4 regions of the Bradyrhizobium sp. BR 1432 genome follow, and region 2 is predicted to be linked to each of the others. Evidence: riboswitches for the same ligand, from Rfam matches in the RefSeq annotation. Region 2 holds a riboswitch; each other region holds the start of a gene.
The links. A riboswitch is a leader RNA that binds a small molecule or an ion and turns the genes downstream of it on or off. The one in region 2 is predicted to bind cobalamin.
Positions count from the first base shown of each region.

Region 1: linked by a shared signal. The riboswitch ahead of ACSKB8_RS38100 (DUF1636 family protein) and the one ahead of ACSKB8_RS30775 (TonB-dependent receptor) in region 2 are both predicted to bind cobalamin.
Region 3: linked by a shared signal. The riboswitch ahead of metE (5-methyltetrahydropteroyltriglutamate--homocysteine S-methyltransferase) and the one ahead of ACSKB8_RS30775 (TonB-dependent receptor) in region 2 are both predicted to bind cobalamin.
Region 4: linked by a shared signal. The riboswitch ahead of ACSKB8_RS38035 (energy-coupling factor ABC transporter permease) and the one ahead of ACSKB8_RS30775 (TonB-dependent receptor) in region 2 are both predicted to bind cobalamin.

Region 1 is NZ_JBPUGF010000003.1:7,846,201-7,852,004, forward strand. Features, by position in the region: gene cobN (cobaltochelatase subunit CobN) at 1-1,056, opposite strand, end outside; gene cobW (cobalamin biosynthesis protein CobW) at 1,056-2,105, opposite strand; gene ACSKB8_RS38100 (DUF1636 family protein) at 2,102-2,476, opposite strand; cobalamin riboswitch at 2,571-2,790, opposite strand; gene cobO (cob(I)yrinic acid a,c-diamide adenosyltransferase) at 2,830-3,465, shown strand; gene ACSKB8_RS38110 (cobyric acid synthase) at 3,478-4,926, shown strand; gene cobD (threonine-phosphate decarboxylase CobD) at 4,915-5,804, opposite strand, start outside.
Region 2 is NZ_JBPUGF010000003.1:6,340,938-6,346,741, reverse strand. Features, by position in the region: gene ACSKB8_RS30775 (TonB-dependent receptor) at 1-2,202, opposite strand, end outside; cobalamin riboswitch at 2,318-2,532, opposite strand; gene ACSKB8_RS30770 (hypothetical protein) at 2,622-2,879, opposite strand; gene ACSKB8_RS30765 (hypothetical protein) at 3,031-3,240, opposite strand; gene ACSKB8_RS30760 (hypothetical protein) at 3,393-3,569, opposite strand; gene ACSKB8_RS30755 (adenylate/guanylate cyclase domain-containing protein) at 3,692-5,428, opposite strand; gene ACSKB8_RS30750 (transglycosylase SLT domain-containing protein) at 5,754-5,804, shown strand, end outside.
Region 3 is NZ_JBPUGF010000003.1:179,052-184,855, forward strand. Features, by position in the region: gene tnpC (IS66 family transposase) at 1-1,299, shown strand, start outside; gene ACSKB8_RS01090 (TauD/TfdA dioxygenase family protein) at 1,348-2,265, opposite strand; cobalamin riboswitch at 2,660-2,884, shown strand; partial or broken gene metE (5-methyltetrahydropteroyltriglutamate--homocysteine S-methyltransferase) at 2,991-5,317, shown strand.
Region 4 is NZ_JBPUGF010000003.1:7,832,774-7,838,577, reverse strand. Features, by position in the region: gene ACSKB8_RS38055 (cobalamin biosynthesis protein) at 1-91, shown strand, start outside; gene cobM (precorrin-4 C(11)-methyltransferase) at 88-870, shown strand; gene ACSKB8_RS38045 (cobyrinate a,c-diamide synthase) at 870-2,180, shown strand; gene cobA (uroporphyrinogen-III C-methyltransferase) at 2,177-2,908, shown strand; cobalamin riboswitch at 2,954-3,173, shown strand; gene ACSKB8_RS38035 (energy-coupling factor ABC transporter permease) at 3,211-3,888, shown strand; gene cobF (precorrin-6A synthase (deacetylating)) at 3,934-4,683, shown strand; gene cobT (nicotinate-nucleotide--dimethylbenzimidazole phosphoribosyltransferase) at 4,694-5,746, shown strand; gene ACSKB8_RS38020 (histidine phosphatase family protein) at 5,753-5,804, opposite strand, start outside.

The sequences.
Region 1 (5,804 bases), 1.5 Mb from region 2:
CACCCGCTCCTCATCCGCGTGATGGGCGAGATGCGAGAATTGCAGATCGGGATCGCGCATCCCAGCGGATTTGAAGCTCACCACGCCCGCGAACAGGCGGCCGTCGACCTCGGGCAGCACCACATGCATCGCGAGATCGCCGGGCGACAGGCCGCGCAGCGATTCCGCCCAGTCCTCACGCCGCGCCGTCGAGAGCGCAACCTGGAACACCGGGCATGATGCAGCATCGAACGGCGTCGTGCCGTCATCGCTCATTGCCGAGAACGCCGTCGCATTGACGATCGCGACCGGAGGATCCTGCGCGAGATGCGCGCGCAGCCAATCGGCAACGCCCGCGGCCTTCAGCGAGGTGACGAAGACACCATAGGCATCAAAGCCCTTTTCGCGCAGCGCGGCGATCAAGGCATCGACCGGGCCGGCGTCCGCAGCGGTGAGATAGGAGCGATAGAACGTCACCAGCGCGCGGGACTTCCCCTCGCCGCCCACCGGCGCAGCAATGACGCCACGCGCGGGATCGTAGAACCCCATCTCAGGCACGGTCATCTCGCCGGCGACTGGCCCGGCATAGAGGCCCGAGGCCAGCGCGAGCTGCGCGATCGCAGCTTGCGCGGCGACCGGGCCGCCGGTGTCGCAGAGCACCTTGAGCCGGCGCAGCGTCGAGACCGGCAAGGTCGAATACGCGTCCAGCCGCGTATCGTCGCGGCCATCGGCCGGCAGCACGGCCAGCACGATGTTACGGTCCTTGGCAAGTTGCCGGAGCGCCGCGAGACCATACGGCCAGTAGGACTCACCGCCAATCAACCGCACCAGGATGCCGCGCGCATAGGAGAGCGTGCGCTCGATATAGGTGTCGACCGAAAGCGGATGACGCAGCTCCGCAAGATTGGCGAGCCGCAGCGACGGCAGGCTGTCGCGGCCGCGCCGCCAACCGGCCGCGAACGCGGCAAGATCGGAATCCGAATACGAGAGCACCACGAGATCGGCCGGGTCCTGGCCGATGTCCCTTGGCGTCGCGGTCTCCTCGAGACCGCGGCTCTCGCGGAAGACGACGTGCATCAGATGCCAGATCCTGAAAGACCAAGTCCTGACCTGATCGCGGCCTCGTCGATATCACCGTGCTCGCCGATCACGACGAGCTTTGATTGCCGTACGCCGGCAGCCCAGGGCTTGTCGAACTGGTGGCGCACGCGCTCGCCGACCGCTTGCAGCAACAGGCGCATCGGCTTGCCCGCGACCGCGATATAGCCTTTCGCACGCAGCACGTTCTGCTCGCGCGCCAGGCGCTGGACGGAGGCGACCAGCGCTTCGACATTAGACACTTCCGGAAGATCGATCACGACGGAGGCAAAATCGTCATGCTCGTGCTCGTCCTCGCCATCGTGATGCGACGGACGCGCAGCAAGATCGTTCTCCGCGGCAGCGCCGAGGCCGAGGATGACGCGCGCATCGATCGCGCCGTCGGTGACGGGGAGCATCGGCACGCGGCGCGGCATCTCGGCCGTGATCGCCGCCTTGGCGGCTTCGATACCCGCGGCGCCCGCAAGATCGGCCTTGGTCAACAGCACGATGTCGGCACAGGCGATCTGGTCCTCGAACACTTCCGACAGCGGCGTCTCGTGATCGAGATTGTCGTCCGCCGCGCGCTGCGCTTCGACCGCAGCCGGATCCGGCGCGAAGCGGCCGGCAGCGACGGCTTCGGCATCGGCCAGCGCGATCACACCGTCGACCGTGATGCGCGAACGGATCTCCGGCCAATCGAATGCCTTCAACAGCGGCTTTGGCAGCGCCAGGCCCGAGGTCTCGATCAGGATGTGATCGGGCCGCACTGGGCGCGCCAAGAGCTGCTCCATGGTCGGAATGAAATCGTCGGCGACAGTGCAGCAGATGCAGCCATTGGCGAGCTCGACGATGTTTTCCTCCGGGCAGTTGGCATCGGCGCACGACTTCAGGATCTCGCCATCGACGCCCTCGCTGCCGAACTCGTTGACGAGCACGGCGAGCTTCTTGCCGCCGGCATTGGCGAGCAGATGCTGGATCAATGTCGTCTTGCCGGAGCCGAGAAAACCCGTGACCACCGTAACAGGGACTTTTGCGAGCGAATTCATTCGGCGGCCTCCGGCACGACGGCAATGGGGGGAATGCGGGCAAGCGATTGCTTGCGGAAGATTTCGGGACGGCTGCGCCAGGGCACGAGGCCATCAGGCGCGGCCGCATAGGCCGCAGCGCCCGCGATCACGTCGCGCGCATTGGCATCCGACAGGCGGCCATAGACATAGGACCAGCGGCCGGGCGCGCTGAGCGCGACCGAGCAGCCCTGGCTGCAGGCCGACAGGCATTCGACGGGAACTACGCTCACGCCGTCGGGCACGCCGGCGTCCAGGATCGCACCGTGCAACCGCTTGCCGGGCGTCGTCTCGCCCTCGCCAAGCGTCTCGCCGGCACGGCAGGTAATGCAGACGTGAAGTGTGACCGTCATCGCCTCTTCCAGAATAAACAGCGGGAGGCGAAGAGGCGCACGAACCACTTTCCAGGGGCCCGTTTCCCCGTCGCGGAACACCCCGTCCGCCGGTCCAAAATCGTCCGCGCTGGCAGGTCTCCCGGCTTGCGGAGCAGGGTCTTGCCCTTCGATCCCCGCCTTCCCGATCCCGTTAGGGATCAGTGGCTTCGGGCATCTCTCCGGTCACGGTCGCGGGGGCGGCTGCATTTTGGACCCAAATCTTGCCGATTCGGACCCTATCGCATTCCCTCTTCGCCTGTCATAGGACAGGAACCAACGCGGGCCCACCATTTGCCGCTGGCCGCCACTTGTCAAGCCGAAGGACTGGTACGATGACGCCTGAACCGGAGACCCAAACGGGCGAGGAAACCGACGCCCGCCACGCTGCGAAAATGGCGAAGAAGAAGGCCGCCCGCGACAAGATCATGGCGACCAAGAGCGGCGAAAAAGGCCTCATCATCGTCCACACCGGCGCCGGCAAGGGCAAGTCGTCCTCCGCCTTCGGCATGATCGTCCGCTGCGTCGCCCATGGCTTCCCCTGCGCGGTCGTGCAGTTCATCAAGGGCGCCTGGGATACCGGCGAGCGGCGCCTGCTCACCGGCCATTTCGGCGATCTCTGCCAGTTCCACGCAATGGGCGAAGGTTTTACCTGGGAAACGCAGGACCGCGCCCGCGACATCGCCGCCGCGCGCGCCGGCTGGGAGAAGGCCAAGGAGCTGATATCAGATCCCAACCTGCGCATGGTCGTGCTCGACGAGATCAACATTGCGCTGCGCTACGACTATCTCGATATCGCCGAGGTCGTCGAATTCCTCACCACGCAGAAGCCGCCGATGACGCATGTCGTCCTCACCGGGCGAAACGCCAAGGACGAACTGATCGAGATCGCCGACCTCGTCACCGAGATGACGCTGGTCAAACATCCCTTCCGCTCCGGCATCAAAGCGCAAGCCGGCGTCGAATTCTGAGACCATCTCGCTATGGCGCGCGCGCTGATGATCCAAGGGGCCGGCTCGGACGTGGGCAAGTCGCTCATCGTTGCCGGCCTGGCGCGCGCCTTCACGCGACGTGGCCTGCGCGTGCTCCCGTTCAAGCCGCAGAACATGTCGAACAATGCGGCCGTCACCGTTGACGGCGGCGAGATCGGCCGCGCCCAGGCGCTGCAGGCGCTCGCCGCCGGCGTCGAGCCGCACACCGACATGAACCCGGTGCTGCTCAAGCCCGAGACCGATGTCGGCGCGCAGGTCATCGTCCACGGCAAGCGCATCGCAACCGCCCGTGCACGTGACTATGCGGCGATGAAACCTTCGCTGATGGGCGCCGTGCTGGAGAGCTTTGAGCGGCTGAAGGCACGCGCCGATCTCGTGCTGGTCGAGGGCGCGGGCAGCCCGGCCGAAGTGAACCTGCGCAAGGCCGACATCGCCAATATGGGTTTTGCGCGCAAGGCAGACGTGCCCGTCGTGCTCGTCGGCGACATCGACCGCGGCGGCGTCATCGCCCAGCTCGTCGGCATCAAGGCGGTGATCGATCCCGATGATGCCGCGATGATCCAGGGTTTTGTCATCAACAAGTTCCGCGGCGATCCCACGCTGTTCGACGACGGCTACAGGCTGATCGAAGCGAGGACTGCGTGGCGCGGCCTCGGCGTGCTGCCCTGGTTCGCGCGCGCCGGCGAGCTGCCGGCCGAGGACGCGCTGGGCCTGCGCGATGCGCGAAAGCCGGGCCAATGCAAGATCGCCTGTCTCGCGTTATCGCGGATCGCCAATTTCGACGATCTCGATCCGCTCAAGCTCGAACCGGGCGTCGATCTCGTCATGGTGCGTCCGGGCGAAGCAATTCCTGGCGATGTCAGGCTCGTCATCATCCCCGGCTCAAAATCCACCCGCGGCGATCTCGCCTTTTTGCGGGCGCAGGGCTGGGACATCGATCTGCTCGCACATCACCGCCGGGGCGGCCATGTGCTCGGCCTCTGCGGTGGCTATCAGATGCTCGGACATGAAGTCGCTGATCCCGATGGCATCGAGGGCCCTGCGGGCGACACGCCGGGCCTCGGGCTGCTGGACGTGACAACGGTGATGAGCCCGCAGAAGACGTTGACGCGGGTCGCGGCCGTGCATGCCGCCACGGATCAGCCGATCGAGGCCTACGAGATCCACATCGGCCGCACCGATGGGCCCGACCGTGCGCGGCCGTTTGCGAAACTGAACGGCGAGCCGGAAGGCGCGATCTCGCGCGATGGCCGCGTGCAGGGCAGCTATTTGCACGGCCTGTTCACGTCGGATGATTTCCGCAAGGCGTTCTTGGCAAAACTCGATATTCCCGCAGGCGACGAGCCCTATCACGCCAGGGTCGAGAACGCGCTCGATGCCCTCGCCGATCACATCGAAAAGCATCTCGATGTCGAAGGATTGCTCGCGCTAGCGCGTTAGCACCTCGGCAAGGCGCATCCATTCGGATTCGCTGCCGGGAAGTCCGAGGCGCAGCCATGCCGGCTCTCTCGCAAAGACGCGCGACCAGATTTGGCGACGCGCGAGTTTTTCCTGCGCGGCGCGCGCGTCAGGCGTTCCATAAAGACGAAACAAGGGCGTGCCGCCGACAAGCGTCCAGCCTTGCGACTGCGCCATGGCGTCGAGGCGAGCACAGTCGCGTGCGAGCCGCGCTGACGTAGCCTCGGCCCAGGCATCATCGCGCAAGGCGCGGCAGCCAATCGCGATCGCTGCCCCCGAGACCGGCCATGGACCCGACATCGATGCAAGCTTGCCAATATCGGCCGCATTGCCGAGCGCGAACCCAAGCCGCAGCCCGGCAAGGCCATAGAACTTTCCGAAAGAGCGCAGCACCAACAGTCCCGGCCGATCTGCCTGCGAAGCAAGCGACAGCTGCGGAACGGCGTCGGCAAAGCTCTCGTCGATCACGAGACGGCCGACGCGCGGCAGCAATGCCAGCAAGTCCTTCGGCGTATGGCGGCGGCCATCGGGATTGTTGGGATTGACGATGATCGCGAGGTCTGCGCCGGCCAGCGCGTCGAGCCCCGAGACCTCCTGGACATCCCAGCCCGCAGCCGACAGGACCCCGGCATATTCATTGTAGGTCGGCGCGAGGATGCGCGCGCGACCGGCTGGCGCCAGTTGCGGCAGCAATTGAATGGCGGCCTGTGCACCGCCCATCGCTGTAACAGGTGCGCTCGTGCGATAGGCGTGCTGCGCGGCTTGAAGCAAGGCATCGACCTCGGCGCGCGAGGGCAACGCGCTCCAGGCGCGCGGGCTTACCTCGCCCATGGGATAAGGCAGGCGGTTGATCCCTGTCG
Region 2 (5,804 bases):
GCGGCCGGGCAGCGGATAGGCGCTGAAGCGACCGTCGGTAAAGGTGCTTGCGACTGCATAGTCGTAGTAGAGCGCTTTCAGCAAATTGTTGACGCTGAGCGACCAGAAGTACCGCTCATATTGACCACTGAGCTTGAGGTCGATCGTGCCATTGGCAGGAATCGGCTTCTGAGTGCCGGCCTGGTCGTTGTCCATGCGACGCTCGCTCCAGAACCGCGCGGTGGCGTCGAGCACGACATAGTTCTGCCAGATGTTCCAGGTGAGGCCCGCACTCGCGGTGTAGCGCGAGACCAGCGGCACGTCATTGCCGGCCCAGATACCCTCTCGGAAGACAGCCCTCGTATAAGCCATGCCGGAGCGCAAGAGCAGAGCGTCGTTAACGCGATAGGAGACACTGGTCTCCGAGCCGTAACGGCGGGTCGGATCGAGATTGGTGTTGTAGAACAGGATTGGATTGAAATGGATCTCGTTAGCGAGGTCCATCAGATAGAGACTGCTCTGCATCTGAAGACCGCCTCCCTTGATACGCAGCCCAGCCTCGACATCCTGCGAGGTCTGGGTCTTGAGCTGGAACGTTTGCGGCAGCGGATTGAAGAAGGGGTCGAATGAGGGTCCCGACGACACCCGCTCGTCGACGTCAGGCGTGCGAAACGCCCGCGCGGCGCGGCCGAACAGCGAGACCATGTCGTTGAGGCGATGCTCGGCACCGAGGTGCAGCGCATATTGGGTCTCGTCGCTCCCGAGCGGGAGCGCGCCGATGTCGGCGTTGAACGGAGCTGCCGGATCAAAATTGTCGCGTGCCAACAGACTGATGGTCTGCACCCGCGCGCCATAGGAAACGTCGGTCGTGGGCGTCACACCCAATGTGTGCTGAAGATAGCCCGCAACCGTCTGCTGCCTGAGGTCGTAATTGTGCCAGGCGGCGAGACCCTGGCCGGCGCCACGGTTCTGCTGAAAGCTCGCATCGTAATAGTCGATGCCGGTCAAGAGCTGCGACGGCATTCCGAGCAGAAGGCTCTTCACGCTGAGCCGCGGCGTGATCGACCACGTCGTCAGATCGGCGTCGACATAGGTCGAGGTGAAGAAAGCGGGCGCCGGCGTCGGACTGGAGAAGAATGCACTCTGCTGCCTCTTGTCGCGCAGGCCTCCGTCGACGATGAGATCGACGCCGTTCACCAGGGTTTTTGTGAAACCCGCTGTCGCGCCAAAACCTTGCTGGTTGGCATAGTTGAAGGGCGTGCTGGTCCCCTTCCGGTTGGTCGCGAGCTCGTCGAGGCCGATCGAGGGATCGACGGTGCGGCCCCCCGGCAGTCGCAGCTCCTGATTGTCTCCCGTCACGGTCAGGAAAGCGGTCAGGCCCGGCGTCGTGTAGTTCAGATTGCCGATGCCGTTCTCCTGGGAATAACGATTGTTGTCGCGATAGCCATCGGACTTGACGGTGTTGCCGTAAAACGAGGTCGACCACGGACCGGAATTGAGCGACGTCGAGACGTTGCCGAGCCTGGTGTTGAACGAGCCGAAGCCGGCCTCGATGCGCGCGGCCATTGGCGGCCCGCCGACGCCGCTCTTGGTGACGATGTTGATGACGCCGCCGACCGCATTGTCCCCATAGAGCACCGCACCGGAATTGCCGTGCGTGATCTCGATACGCTCGATGGAATTGAGCGGGATGGTGGCAAGGTCCACCTGCGCCATGTCGATGTCGTTCAGCCGCCGTCCGTTGACCAGCACCAGCGTGTTGGCGGTTGCGAACGCGCCGAAGCCGCGCAGGTCGACACTGGTCTTGGCGCAGATCGGACCGCCATAGAACGTCGTGATCTGGGCGCCCGGTACCTGCGTCGAGATGATCTCGGCAAGCGTCTGCGACGGCGCATGGGCGATGTCGGCGGCCGTGATGACGGTCGTGGCGGCGCCGACGATGCCTCCATTGTTGCTGGCCGCCTCACCGCCAAAGCCGGACGAGCCGGTTCCTGTCGGCGCGCCGTTCGGCGTCGCACGGCGTCTCCCCATGTCGCCATCGCTGCTCGCCCTGGCACGCGTGCGGTTCTGATCGTCGGCCTTGGTCATTTCGACCGGCGGCAACTGCTCGGCGACAGTCTGCGCGCGGACGCCCATCATATTGAGGACAAGAACGGGAATGATGAAGCTGGACGCCAGCCAGGACGCGCGACGGCACCGGACGGCGGCGGAAACGGAAGACATGCGAAAAAACCTCGGCAGGACGTCAGTGGCACGTCACAGCGAACGAGGTTTCACGACGTAGCGATCAATCGCTCCGGTGAAGCTAATGTCTGTACTCCCCGACCGACATCTTCGCGTGTGACCACGGCTGACGGCAGGTCTCCTGGCTCGCGGGTCGTGACCTCTCCGTCGCCTTCCCAGGACCGAGATTCCCAGTGGCATAGGACGAGAGATTCGCCGCTTACAGTTGCGGGGGCAGCCATGGCATTGAGAAGATCCCGGCGTTGGGAAAATCTCGCACCACGTTCCCTTTTGATCTCCGTGAGGAGAACCGTCGTGGATCTTTTACGAGTCGTGCAGCCCGGGAGTCAATCGGCTGGTTGCATCTGGCAGCGACAACTCGCCGCTACCGGTGCGTCCCGCAAGCAGAGGCCCAGCAGCTACGTCCGCCCTCGCGGGCGCTGGGCCTGCGCCCAAGCGACGGCGACGTCGCGTGGCGGAACATCGATGCGCTTGATCGGCGTCAGTTCGCCGGAGGCAGAGACGATCGCGGTCTCCTCGCGGCGGCAGCGCCGACACACGAAACGGACCTCACGCGGGAATGCCGACCAGCTTGAACGTTTGACGTTGGCAGCCATCGGCCAAGCGTCGCAATGCGAGCACGACACCAGGAACCGGCCGGGATCGAGCATACCCATTCAATCGGACTCCACGTCCTGCCCGCTTCCTTCAATGATTGATCCAAGTGAATCGTTCCGGTGCCTGGGCACCGCCGACGGCCTCCTGTCTTTTGGCGCGTCGTCAGCGACTTTGGGTGCGTCGCTCCCGACCTTCGCACGCATCAAGAACTCAGCGAGCCCCCTTGAGGGTGCAGGAGGTCGTGCAGGTGACCGTGGTGCCGTGATCGCATGACTTGCAGGCGCTGACGCACTGATTCATGTCGCGAGGATTGTAGCTGTAGTTTCGCATCGGGCAGGTCGACGTCGAGCCGGTGATGTCCTGCTCCTGATCGCAGGCCGCCGTCATGAGCGCGAATATGATCACTGCAACGAGGCGCATGGGATTGCCCGTCAAACATGGCAAGTGACACTCGCGAGGCGCGCTGCATCGCAACGAGCCCCGGCCTTCCCACCGCGAGCCATCGCCAATCAGCGACGCCCGCATGCGCCTCAGAATGCGCGCCAAATGTTAAGAACGGATTGCAGTCGGCCTCAAGCAGCAGCGCTGGTCGCGATCGCCTGCCGCATATCCACTGCCAGCTGGCGGTACTGCTCGGCAAGCTTCAGATAGAACTCGCGCTTGGTGCTGTCGGTGGCGAGCTTCGCGATCAGCTCGCACTCGGCGGAGAGCGTCTCGAACCGTTCGAGCCTGTCCTCAAGGTGTGTCATCGGCGTGTCCCCATCTGACGCCTCAGGGACGTCAAGCCTAAGCCCGGGAAATAGGTCACGGCGAACATCGTTATGGAGTAGAATCGTTCTTTCCGTTCGGCGACGCCGGACGGCAGGCACCGCTATTCTTGCTCCAGCCGCCAGGCGCCGTCCCAACCCTCGTCTGGTGGGTTGACCTCGAACTGCGCGATGCGGCCGAGCAGCGTGCGTGAGGGACCGTCGCCGGGGACCGCTTCGAGCGCGGCGTTGAAGGCGGCGCGGGCGTCGTCGAAGTGCCCGGCGCGATAGGCGTCGAGACCTTCGGCATAGAGCGTGCGCAGGCGCGCTTGCGCATCGGTGAGTGCGCCGGCCCTGCCCATCACCTCGAAAACAGCTTGCGGTGCGCGCTGCCCCGCGACCGCGACGCGATCAATCTCACGCAGTTGGAGCTGTGAGCCGATCGCATCCGCCGTTGCCTGCGAGACCAGGATGCGGGTGCCGTAGGCCTTGTTGGCGGCCTCCAGCCGCGAGGCGAGGTTCACGGCGTCGCCCATCACGGTAAAGCTCATCATCAGCTCGGAGCCGATGCTGCCGGTCAGGACCTCGCCGGTGGCGATGCCGATGCGCAGATCGCACGGCGCCGGCATGGCGCGGATGCCGAGCAGATCCGGCAGCTGCTTCTGGAGCGCGGGCACCTGATCGGCCATCTCGATGGCGGCAAGGCCGGCGAGCATCGCCTGCTCGTCCTCCTCGATGAAGGGCGGGCCCCAATAGCACATGATTGCATCGCCGATATATTTGTCGATGATGCCGCGATTGCTGCGGATGGGGCCGGACATCACCGTGAAATAGTGGTTCATCACCTTGACGAGGCCGCGCGGGGTCACGCCCTCGCTCATCGAGGTGAAGCCACTCATGTCGCAGAACATGATGGTCATGACCCGGCGCTGGCCGTCGATGGCGACCTCCGGCCGGTCAATCAGGCCCTGCACCACCTTCGGGTCGATGTAGCGGCCGAAGGTCTCACGGATGCGCTCGTTGTGCCGGAGCTGCTCGATCATGCGGTTGAAGGCCGCGGCAAGCTCGCCGATCTCATCCTGGGTGGAGACGGTAATGGGCTTGTCGAACCGGCCCGCCTCGACCTCGCGGGTGCCGGCGAGCAGCAGCCGCACCGGGCGCGTGATGCCGCTACTCACCAGGAGCGCAAAGGCAAATCCAACTATCGCTGCGAGCAAGGTCACGATGCCCGATACGATGATCGCCTGGTGCTGGTGGCTGATCACCTGCGACGTGCTGAAGAAAACCTGCGTCAGCATGTCGGCGCGGATCGCATCGATCTTCTGATTGAACTGGTCGCGCAGCACGTCGATGTGCTCCAGCGTGCCGCGGGCCTCCGCCATCTGTCTGGCATCGACCTGCTTGGCCAGCTTTGCGTGGTCCTCGGTCAGATCGCGGCGCAGCTCAGTGACGGCGGTCTCGATGCGGAGCTCGATCCGCGCCAGGGCAGCATTGTCGGACGGTGTCCTGGGATCGTTGATGATGGCGTTGATGAGCGTGCGTGCGCTCTCGGCCTCCTCCTCGATCCTGCGGTCGGTCTGCTCGAACTCGCGCACGCGCGCCGCATAGGCCTCCTCGTCCGACGGCGACTGCATCTTGGTCATGACCATGCGCCGCAGCGCCAGCGCACGCTCCAGCGAGCGGATGTTGGCGCGCGCCAGATGGCCGTAGGCCGGGATGTAGCGGTTGGTCAGCTCGTCCAGGAGGACGCCGACCTTGCTCGACATCACCATCGACAGGATCGAGGTGACCAGCATCAGGACGATCAATCCGAGGGCGATACCGACGATCTTGCGCCGGATCGACTGGTTGAAAATCGGCATAGGTGCAGGGCAAAGGCTGAAAGGATGAAGCGAGGGAACTCAATACACCGGATTTAGCCATGGGAACACGCGCAATCTCGCCTTTCTGACGCCGTGAGCCGTACGCAACCGTCGCGCGAGCCTCAATCGTTAACAAAGGTTAAACACGCTGCCTTTTCCGCTATTTCGGAAGTTCCCGAGTTCCCATCCGTATTTTGCCGCATTGTTGCGAGAGCGTGAGGAATGCGAAACGATGTCATGACATCGTTTGGTGTCGTCTCTTGATTCTCAAGCCGCATGTCGTCGCGGACCTTGGTTTGTAGTGGTTTCGCAGGGGGACCATGGAATGAACCAGTGCCTACGCTCGCTCGCGTGTGTCGTTGCCGTGGCCACAATG
Region 3 (5,804 bases), 6.2 Mb from region 2:
GACGACATCGAACGCGAGCGCGTCGTCATTGAGGCGCCAAAGACCTGCGCCTGTTGCGGTGGGGCGCGCCTTGCGAAGCTGGGCGAGGATGTGACCGAGACGCTGGAGGAGATCCCGCGCCGGTTCAAGGTCATCGAGACCGTGCGCGAAAAGTTCACTTGCCGCGATTGCGAGAAGATCAGCCAGCCGCCGGCACCGTTCCATACCACGCCGCGCGGCTTCATCGGTCCGCAATTGCTGGCGACGATCCTGTTCGACAAGTTCGGCATGCATATCCCGCTCAACCGCCAGAGCGCGCGCTTCAAGTGCGAGAGGATCGACCTGCCATTGTCGACGCTCGCTGACCAGGTCGGCCACGGAACCTTCGCCGTCATGCCGCTCTTCCAGCTGATCGAGCGTCATGTACTCGCAGCCGAGCGCCTTCATGGCGACGACACCACCATCCGCGTCCTGGCGAAGGGCAAGTGCACGACCGGCCGGATCTGGACCTATGTGCGGGATGACCGGCCCTATGGTGGGCCGGCGCCGCCGGCTGCGGTCTATTACGCCTCGAGCGATCGACGGGGCGAGCATCCCCAGAAGCATCTGGCCGCCTTCGCCGGCATCCTGCAAGCCGATTGCTATAGCGGCTTCGAGCCGTTGTTCGACCCGCAAAGGAAAGCGATGCCGATCACGCCGGCATTCTGCTTCGCGCATGCGCGGCGGGGCTTCTTCGAGTTGGCCGATATCGAGAAGAACGCCAGGGAAGGCAGTAAGGGTAAACCGGTCTCCCCGATCGCGCTGGAGGCGGTCAGACGCCTCGATGCGTTGTTCGAGATCGAGCGCGCCATCAACGGCCGCAGCGCCGACGAGCGGCGTGCCGTGCGCCAGGAGAGAAGCAAGCCGCTGCTCGACGACATGTACGCCTGGCTGCTGCGCGAGCGAGAAACCCTCTCGCGCTCCTCCGAGGTCCTGAAGCCCATGAATTACATGCTCAGGCGCTGGGCCGACTTTGCCCGCTTCCTCGACGATGGCAGGATCTGCCTCAGCAACAACGCCGCCGAAAGAGCGTTGCGCGGCATCGCCTTGGGAAGGCGCAATTGGACCTTCGCCGGCAGCCTGCGCGGCGCCGAACGCGCCGCCATCATGCTGACGATGATCACCACCTGTCGTCTTAACGATGTCGATCCCAAAGCCTGGCTCGCCGACGTCCTCGCCCGGATCGCCGATCTTCCCGCTTCGCGTCTGCACGAACTGCTGCCCTGGGAATGGAAGCTCCCGCGCCAAGCCGACGAACCCACCGATCAGCAAGCTGCCTAACCTTCACGCAGCGCTATCATAGCGCTACCCGGCCCCCGCGCGCATGCGTCAATCAGGCGGTCTTCGTCGTATGCGTACTGTCACGCTGCTCTTTCCGTCGATGCTGACGGGGACTTCGCCGACGACGGTTGCGCGACGAACGAGGCGATGCTGGTCGCCATAGTCGTTCACCGCATAATGTTGCGTGGCGCGATTGTCCCAGATCGCGACATCGCCCTCCTTCCAGCGCCACCGCACGGTGTTCTCGAGCGCCGCGATATGAGATTGAAACAGATCAAACAGCTTCTGGCCGTCGTATTTCGGAAGACCAACGAAATTTTGCACCAGAGCGCCGAGCACTAGCGCGCGTTCGCCGGTCTCGGGATGCACGCGCACGACAGGATGCTCAGTCTGATAGATTGTTCTAGTGAAGATTTCGTCCAAATGCTTTTTGTCGAGCTCGCTGACGCGGGCCAATATTGCATAGTCGAAGGCGTTGCTGTGAACGGCCCAGAGCTTGTCTGCAAGCCGCTGCAGCGGCGGTGCGAGGTCGAGATACGCCGTAACGGTGTTTGACCAGACCGTATCGCCACCGAATGGCGGCATCACGAGGCTTCGTAGGACCGCAATCTTGGGGTAGGCATCGACGAAGGTTCCATCCGTGTGCCACAAGTCGGCCCGGCTCCCGGCGCGCGCCGAATCAAGCTCGATGATCGACGCCGTGCCTTTGATTGCACCGAGCGTCGGATGAGGTGCCAGCTTCCCGAAACGAAGGGCAAAGCGCTCTTGCTCCGCATCGTCGAGATGCCCCTGGTCGCGAAAGAAGATGACCTTGTGCTCCAATAGCAATTCATTGATCGAGCGGATCGTCTGCTCCGGCAAGTCGCCCGATAGCTTGACGTTCCGGATTTCCGCGCCGATGCGGGCTGCGCATTTGACGATGTCGCCGCGAGGAGCGTCACTATCCGACAAGATCGTAGCAGTCATAGCTCCAACTCTCGAATTTGGCGGTTTCCGTTAAACTCGACTAGAGCTGACGAACCTCAAGTGCCGACCGCATCGCGGGATCCGTCGGAGTCCCGGTGACAGCGTCGGGTTCCTGCTTGCGCTCCTAAGGCGGCCTCGGACTTGTTGGTGCGGCTCCGCTACGGTCTTTGATCTAAGAGTTGACGAGATCTGTCAGATTGACAATTGCCAGCACTGGTAGTTGACCGGTGTGGAAGCTTAAGCGATCGATGTTACGCCACTGCCGAATCAAACGCGCTTAGAGCTTCACACCAACATGGTTCGGTGACCTCGATGCCTCATGGGTAAGACCGTCAGGCTTGCCGGGATGCCGCAGCAAAGACGATCTCAGGGTTGACGTATTGGTTCTGTTGCAGATAATCGGAGGCGTCGAGGTTCTCCAGGTCTTGTTTGATCCGGAGCTAAGAGGGAAGCCGGTGCGCTCTCGATCCGTTCAGGATTGAAGCAATGCCGGCGCTGCCCCCGCAACTGTAAGCGGCGAGCCCGCATCCAAACGTGTCACTGAAGCAGAAGCTTCGGGAAGGCCGGATGCAGGCGATGACCCGCGAGCCAGGAGACCTGCCCCGACAACTTATTCGTCCACGGGCGGGGTGTCCGGTGGTACGCCTAGTAGCGGGTCCCGCTTTCGTGGCCTCCTGCCTGCGTTTCCGCCATGGCCTTTGCCCCCACACAATGGGGTTAAAGCTATGTCTCTTCTCTCACTTCCTGTCGCAACCCTCGGCACGCCGCGTATCGGACCGCGCCGTGAACTCAAGCTGGCGCTCGAAAGCTACTGGGCTGGCAACATCAGCAACTCGCAGCTTCTTGAAGCAGCGGCTGCTCTACGCGTTGCCAATTGGGCGCGTCAGAAGTCGCTGGGCGTCACCGTTATCCCGTCAAATGATTTTTCACTCTATGACCAGGTTCTCGATACGAGCGTCATGGTGGGCGCCATTCCTGAGGCGTATGGCTGGGATGGCGGTCCGGTCTCACTGAAGACCTATTTCGCCATGGCAAGAGGCTCACAAGACAGGGAACACGACGCGAGCTGCGGTCACGCGCAAGGTCACGGCGCCACTGCGCAGGAGATGACTAAGTGGTTCGACACCAACTACCACTACATGGTGCCCGAATTCCATAAAGGACAGACCTTCAGGCTCTCCTCCCGTAAACCGATCGAGGAATATGAGGAGGCCAAAGCCCTCGGCTATCAAACGCGTCCTGTCTTGGTAGGACCGGTCACCTTCCTAAAGCTGGGCAAGAGTGCCGATCCGACGTTTGATCCGATTTCGCTGCTCGAGAGCCTCGTGCCCGTCTATGTCGAGGTTCTCAAGGAGCTTGCGAAACGGGGAGCCGAGTGGGTCCAGCTTGACGAGCCCTATCTGGTGCTTGATCTCGATGAGACTACGCGGAATGCGCTCCAGCGTGCTTATGGGCGTCTCGCTGAGGAGGTGCCTGGCATCAAGATCATGCTTGCAACTTATTTCGGAGCGATCGGCGACAATCTGGCGACCACTCTGGGACTGCCCGTGGCCGGACTGCACGTCGATCTGGTTCGCGCTCCCCAACAATTGAGCCAAATTGAAGTTGGTGCTCATGCCGACCTCGTGATTTCGCTTGGCGTCATCGACGGCCGCAACGTGTGGCGCTCGAACCTATCGGCACTGGTTGAGCGGCTCAAGCCCGTCATTGCAAAGTTCGGCAAGGATCGCGTGCAGCTCGCACCCTCCTGCTCGCTCTTGCATGTCCCAATCGACGTTCAGCTCGAGACCGATCTCGATTCGGAGGTGAAGAGGTGGCTTGCCTTCTCGGTCCAGAAGATCGACGAGCTCACGATCCTGGCGAGAGCGCTTGCGAGCGACGGAAACGCCATTGCTGCGCTTTCCGAGTCAGCCCTTGGAGCGAAGGCTCGACGGACATCGCCGAAGATCCATGACAGGGCCGTCGCCCAGCGGACGGCGGCGATTGACGAGGCTATGTGCCGCCGCAAGAACGCTTTTGCGAGCCGTGCCGAGGTTCAGCGCAAGCGTTTCGGCCTGCCGCTTTTTCCCACGACCACAATCGGGTCGTTCCCACAGACCCCCGAGGTACGTAACGCCCGCGCCGCGCGTGCCCAAGGAGAATTGACAAAGGCGGAATATGAACAATTCCTGAAGGAGGAAACGGCTCGCGCGGTCCTCTGGCAGGAAGAGATTGGGCTGGACGTTCTTGTCCACGGCGAGTTCGAGCGCAACGACATGGTCCAGTATTTCGCTGAGCAGCTCTCCGGCTTCGTGTTCACTAAGCATGGCTGGGTGCAGTCTTACGGCTCACGTTACGTTCGTCCGCCGATTCTGTTCGGCGATGTCTCGCGGCCGAAGCCGATGACCGTCGAATGGTGGCGCTACGCGCAGTCCCTAACCAGAAAGCCGATGAAGGCCATGCTTACGGGGCCGGTGACGATCCTGAATTGGTCGTTTGTCCGTGACGATATTCCGCGCAGCCAGACCTGCCGTCAGATCGCGCTCGCGATCCGAGACGAGGTCGCCGAACTGGAAAAGGCCGGCGCAACCATGATCCAAATCGATGAGGCCGCGCTCCGCGAAGGTTTGCCCTCCGCCGCTCCGATTGGAAGTCTTATCTCGACTGGGCAGTGGAGAGCTTCCGCCTCTGTTCCTCCGGTGTTGCCGATGCGACGCAGATCCATACCCACATGTGCTACTCGGAGTTCAACGCCATCATCGATGCAATTGCCGCAATGGACGCGGATGTCATCTCGATCGAAACGTCCCGTTCTAAGATGGAGCTGCTCGATGCATTCACTGCCTTCAAATACCCAAACGACATCGGCCCGGGCGTCTATGACATCCACTCGCCGCGCGTTCCCGAAGTTGCTGAAATAGAGGATCTCATCGCGCGGGCCCGCCAACGGCTGGCGGACTCACAGCTCTGGATCAATCCGGATTGCGGCCTAAAGACCCGCAAATGGACCGAAGTCCGTCCGGCGCTCGTCAACATGGTTGCGGCGGCCCGCGAAATGCGCAAGGCGTCCTGATGTCAGGGTGAGCTCGCGATTAGAACCGGTTTGTTTAACGAAGCTTCCCAATGCATTTCTGGATCGAATGCCCTCTACGGCGCCGGGTGGGCCGGCGCCGAACAGGTTAATGTCGCGCAGGGCACGGCCGGCAGCATCCGGGTCTGCGAATGATCATACAAATCGAAGCGCCACGAGCGTCAGTTTCCATTTCACGCAAGGCACAACGAGCCGCATTTGGACTGGGTTTCCCTTCCGGTGTCCACGTGTACCTAGACAGACGCGGGATCCTGAAACGATGGACATGAAGACTGACGACCGGAAGCCCCTGTCAGCGTTTGATGGCGCAGAGCTAACAACAGCTCAAGCAAGACCGGCCCGGTCGCGAATCGGCTGCTCGCGTCTGAATGACCGCACCACGCTGCCCTGCAGAGTTGGCACTAGGCATCAATCACGTTTCAACCTGATAGCGCTATCACGGCATAACACTCGTTTAAATTGATCATCG
Region 4 (5,804 bases), 1.5 Mb from region 2:
GGCCGGCCCTCGCGCGCGGCTGATTGCGACGCGGGCGGTCTCGCAGGATCGCACCGCGACCGCGGCGATCGCTGAAGGAGACGGCGCATGACGGTGCATTTCATCGGCGCAGGCCCTGGCGCTGCCGACCTCCTGACGTTGCGTGGACGCGATCTGATCGCGGCCTGTCCGGTCTGCCTCTATGCCGGTTCCCTTGTCCCTGCGGGCGTGCTGGCGCATTGCCCGCCTGGCGCGCACATCGTCAACACCGCGCCGCTGTCGCTTGACGAGATCATCGCGGAGATCGCCGCCGCGCATGCGGACGGCAAGGATGTCGCGCGGCTGCATTCCGGCGATCTCTCGATCTGGTCGGCGATGGGCGAGCAGCTCCGCCGCCTGCGCGCGCTCGGCATTCCCTATTCGGTGACGCCGGGCGTTCCGTCCTTCTCGGCTGCTGCTGCCGCATTGGAGACCGAGTTGACGCTACCTGGTGTCGCCCAGACCGTGGTGCTGACGCGCACCCCGGGCCGGGCCAGCGCGATGCCTGAGGGCGAGAAGCTTGCGGCGTTCGCCGCGACCGGCGCGGTGCTCGCGATCCACCTGTCGATCCATCTGCTCGACAAGGTCGTTGCCGAGCTGTCGCCCCATTACGGCGCGGACTGTCCGGTCGCCATCGTCTGGCGCGCGAGCTGGCCGGACCAGCGCATCGTGCGCGCGACGCTCGGCACGCTCGATGCGGCTGTGGGCAGCGAGATGGAGCGGACCGCGCTGATCCTGGTCGGCAGGACGCTTGGCGCCGCGGATTTTGACGAGAGCCGCCTCTATGCCGCCGATTACGACCGCCGCTATCGGCCGGTCGGCGCCGAGCCGCGCTTTCCGGAGGCGTCGTGATGGCGGCAAGCCTCGTCATCTCCGCACCTGCCTCCGGCGTCGGCAAGACCACGCTGACGCTGGCGCTCGCGCGCGCCTGGCGCAATCGCGGATTGAACGTGCAGTGCTTCAAGAGCGGGCCCGACTACATCGATCCCGCCTTCCACGCCGCCGCCACGGGACGCGCCTCCGTCAATATCGATAGCTGGGCGATGGACAGCGCAGCAATCGCGCATCTCGTCAGCCGCGGCGCGAATGCCGATGTCGTGCTCGCCGAGGGTTCGATGGGCCTGTTCGATGGTGTTGCCGCACGCGGCGCCTCCGGCACCGGTGCGACCGCCGACATCGCGGAGATGCTGGGCTGGCCGGTGCTGCTGGTGATCGATCCCTCTGGCCAAGCGCAGACCGCGGCGGCGATCGCCGCGGGTCTTCGTGACTATCGCGCCGGGGTGCATCTTGCCGGCGTCGTGCTCAATCGTGTCGCCAGCCCGCGCCACGAAGATCTCGTGCGGCGCGCGCTGAACGATGCCGGCATCGCCGTGTTCGGCGCGCTGCCGCGCCATGCCGAGATCAGCCTGCCGAAGCGCCATCTCGGCCTGGTGCAGGCCGAGGAGCAGGCCGAGATCGGCAAGCTGATCGACGAGGCCGCGCGCTTCGTTGCCGAGCATGTTGATCTCGAGGGGGTGCTGCGAGCGGCAGCCAGCTGGTCGCCGCAACCCGCGGCGAGCGGCCTGAACGTGACGCCGCCTGGCCAACGCATCGCGCTGGCCCGCGATGCGGCGTTCTCTTTCGTCTATCCGCATATGCTGGAAGCTTGGCGCGCGGCCGGCGCCGAGATCTCGACATTCTCGCCGTTGGCCGATGAAGCGCCTGACGCAAGCGCCGATGTCTGCTGGCTGCCCGGCGGCTATCCCGAGCTTCATGCCGGCAAGATTGCGGCTAGTGCACGCTTTCGCAGCGGCTTGCGCACCTTTGCCGAAACGCGCCCGGTGCACGGCGAATGCGGAGGCTATATGGTGTTGGGAATCGCTTTGACCGACGCCGACGGCGTGCGCCATGAGATGGCGGGGTTGCTCGGCCTGGAGACCAGCTTTGCCAAGCGCCGCATGCATCTCGGCTATCGTCTCGCCGAACTGGCCGCACCGATGCCGGGGCATCAGGTCGGCGCACGCCTGCGCGGCCACGAGTTCCATTATTCGACGATCATCGCCCAGCCCGACACGCCGCTGGCCGTGGTTCACGATGCAACCGGCACGGTCATTGCCGAGACCGGCTCGCGGCGCGGCCAAGCTACCGGCACGTTCTTCCATCTGATCGCGGAGGACCGGTGAGCGGTTTTGTTTCTTTCGTCTCCGCCGGCCCCGGCGATCCAGAACTCCTCACGGTGAAGGGGACTGCGCGGCTGCGCGAGGCCGACGTCGTGCTCTATGATGATCTTGCCTCCGGCGCGATCCTCGATCTCGCTCGTCCCGGCGCCAATCTCGTCGCGGTGGGGAAACGGGCAGGGCGGCCCTCGACCAAGCAGCACCATGTCAATCGCCTGCTCGTCGATTATGCCGCAACCGGCGCGCGGGTGGTGCGGCTGAAGTCGGGCGACGCCGGCATTTTCGGCCGGCTCGAGGAGGAGCTGGAGACGCTGCGCGAGGCCGGCATCGGCTACGAGATCATTCCCGGCGTCACCTCCGCCTGCGTTGCTGCCGCGCAAGCCGGCATCCCCCTGACCCGGCGCCACACCTCGCGGCGGGTGCAGTTCGTGACCGGTGCCGACGTCACAGGCGAACTGCCGCCAAACCTGAATTGGGCAGCGCTCGCAGATCCCGAGGCAACCACCGTGGTCTATATGGGTCGGCGCACCTTTCCGGCGCTTGCCGCAAAATTGATCGACCATGGCCTCGCCGCAGATACGCCGGCGCTGTTTGCGGAATCACTCGGCCGTTCCGACGAGCGGCTGGTCCGCACCACGATTGCCGAGCTCGCCGAGCAGCTTGCGCGGGGCGGCGCCGCCTCGACGGCCGCCGTCATCCTGTTCGGGGCCCTGGCGGGAGACGATCCGTCATGATGGCCGCCGTCGCCCTTCGCCACTTGACGCCCGGCTCGCGAAAGGGGCACACAGGAGAGGCATGGTGCTCGACGCGGCGCAAAGCGCCGGAGCATAATCGGGAATGGGGATGGGCGGACCCAATTGCGGCGCTCAAAACCCCAGCCGCCCCCGCGACTGTAAGCGGTGAGGGGCTCCGATCAGCCACTGGGCCGCAAGGCTCGGGAAGGCCGGAGAACCCCAGTGAACCGCGAGCCAGGAGACCGGCCCTGCACGTTTTGAGGCCAAGGCCGTCGGGTGTGACGGCAGGAAGGATCTGAACCATGCATATCGAACCAGGGATCGTGACGGGCGCCAAGCTCGTGCTGAGTTACGCAACCGGCATCGCCGCAGGCGGCGTTGCCTTGAAACTCGCGGTCGAGACCGTACGCGAGCAGGGCATTGGCTCGTTCGCGACGCGCACGCTCGCCACCACCGGCCTCGTCTTCACCTTCTTCCAGGTGCTGCCGCACTTCCCGGTCGGCGTCTCCGAGGTGCACTTTATCCTGGGCTCGACCTTGTTTCTGCTGTTCGGTGCTGCGCCCGCCGCCTTCGGCCTTGCGTTCGGTCTGCTGCTCCAGGGCGTCTTCTTCGTGCCAACCGACCTGCCGCAATACGGCATGAACGTCACCACGCTTCTGGTGCCGCTGTTCGCGATCCAGGCGCTGGCGACGCGGATCATTCCGCGCAACACGGCTTACGTCGATCTGCAATACCGCCAGGCGCTGGCGCTCTCGACCGCCTATCAGTCCGGCATCGTCGCCTGGGTGGCGTTCTGGGCGCTGTATGGCTCCGGCTTCGGCGCGACCAATCTCGCCAACATCGCGACGTTTGCGGCATCCTATGCGCTGGTCATCGTGATCGAGCCGCTCGCCGATCTCGCCGTGCTGGCGCTGGCGAAGTCGCTGCGTGGCGTCACAGCGCCCGGCCTCGTCACGCCGCGCCTGCATAACGCCGCTTAAGAGACGAGCGAAGGGCGGCCGGCGCGGCCGCCCTTCGCACTCGCGATGCTCACGCTCTCCCTGATAGGCATCGGTTGCGGCGATCCCGGGCAGCTCACGCGCGCCGCGATCCAAGCCATCAACGCCGCCGATCTCGTCCTGATCCCGCGCAAGGGGACGGCGAAATCCGATCTTGCGGATCTGCGGCGGACGATCTGCGCGAACGTGCTCACCAGCGCGAGCACCCGCATCGCCGAGTTCGACTTGCCAATGCGTGACGCGGCTGAGGCGGACTACCGCAAGGGCGTGGACGATTGGCACGATGCCGTGGCCGCGATCTGGTCGCAAACGATCGCAAATCATCTCGCCGGCGAGGGCAAGGTTGCGCTGCTGATCTGGGGCGATCCTTCGCTCTATGACTCCTCGCTGCGAATTGCGCGGCGATTGAATCCGTTGCCTGATATCGAGGTCGTGCCCGGCATCACCTCGATTCAGGCGCTGTGCGCAGCGCATGCGCTGCCGCTCAACGACATCGGCGAGCCGTTCCTGGTCACGACGGGGCGGCGCTTGCGCGAAGGCGGCTGGCCGCAAGGCGTCGATACCGTAGCGGTGATGCTCGACGGCGGCACGGCGTTCCAATCGCTCGATCCCGCCGGGCTTCAGATCTGGTGGGGCGCCTATCTCGGCATGCCCGATCAGATCGTCATGTCCGGCGCGCTGGCCGAAGTGGGCTCGCGTATTGTCGCAATGCGGCAAGAGGCGCGCGAGCGGCATGGCTGGATCATGGACAGCTACATTCTCAAGCGCACGCGTTAAGCGAGGCAGCATGCTCCCCGAATGGGTCTACCAAGAGTGCCCCGAGATCTCCGCGCATCATCGCGAGGCAGCCATCGCGCGGCAGACGCAACTGACAAAGCCGACCGGCGCGCTCGGCCGGCTCGAGCAACTGGCGATAGAGCTTGCGGGCCTGCAAGCGACGGAATCTCCTCGTGCCGCGCGCGTGCCGATCATCGTCTTCGCCGGTGATCACGGCATCGTCGCGCAGGGCGTGTCGGCCTATCCGCAAGCCGTGACGATCGCGATGATGGCGAATTTTGCCTCCGGCGGCGCCGCGATCTCGGTGCTGGCGCGTGAGCTTGGCTCCAGCCTGGAGGTGGTCGACACCGGCACGTTGGCGCAGGAGGAGATGGCGGGAATCGTCACCGACAAGCCGCGCTCTGGCACGCGCGACTTCAGCGTGGAAGCTGCGCTTGAACCTGCGGAACTGGCATTCGCGTTTGAGGCCGGTCAGCGCGCGGTTGCGCGCGCAGCAGCCAATCAGCCCGATCTGCTGATTTTCGGCGAGATGGGCATCGGCAATACCACGACCTCGGCGGCGATTGCGGCGAGCCTGCTCGGCATCAGTGCCGAGGAGATCGCCGGCAGCGGCACCGGCGTCGACGCGGCCGGCCGCGCCCACAAGGCGCGGGTGATCGATGCCGCGATTGCGCGCCATGGCATTGCGGGGGCTTCGCCCGAAAACATCCTGTGTGCCGTCGGCGGTCTCGAGATCGCGGCGATCTCAGGCGCGATCATCGCGGCTGCGCAACGCCGCATCCCTGTATTGATCGACGGCTTCATCGTGTCGGTGGCGGCGCTGGCGGCGGTGCGGATCAACCCGTCGTGCCGGCCGTTCCTGCTGCCGTCGCATCAATCGGCAGAGCAGGGGCATCGGCTGGTGCTGCGTGCGCTGAACGTGCAGCCGCTGATCAGCCTCGATCTCCGGCTTGGGGAGGGATCGGGCGCCGCGATCGCGCTGCCGCTGGTGCGGTCGGCCTGCGCGCTCCACAACGGCATGGCGACGTTTGCGCAGGCCAATGTACCGGATCGCCCTAGCTGATCCGGCTCAGGCCAACCGCTGATTGACGGAAACGACGCGCCACCCGGTGGCGAGCCGG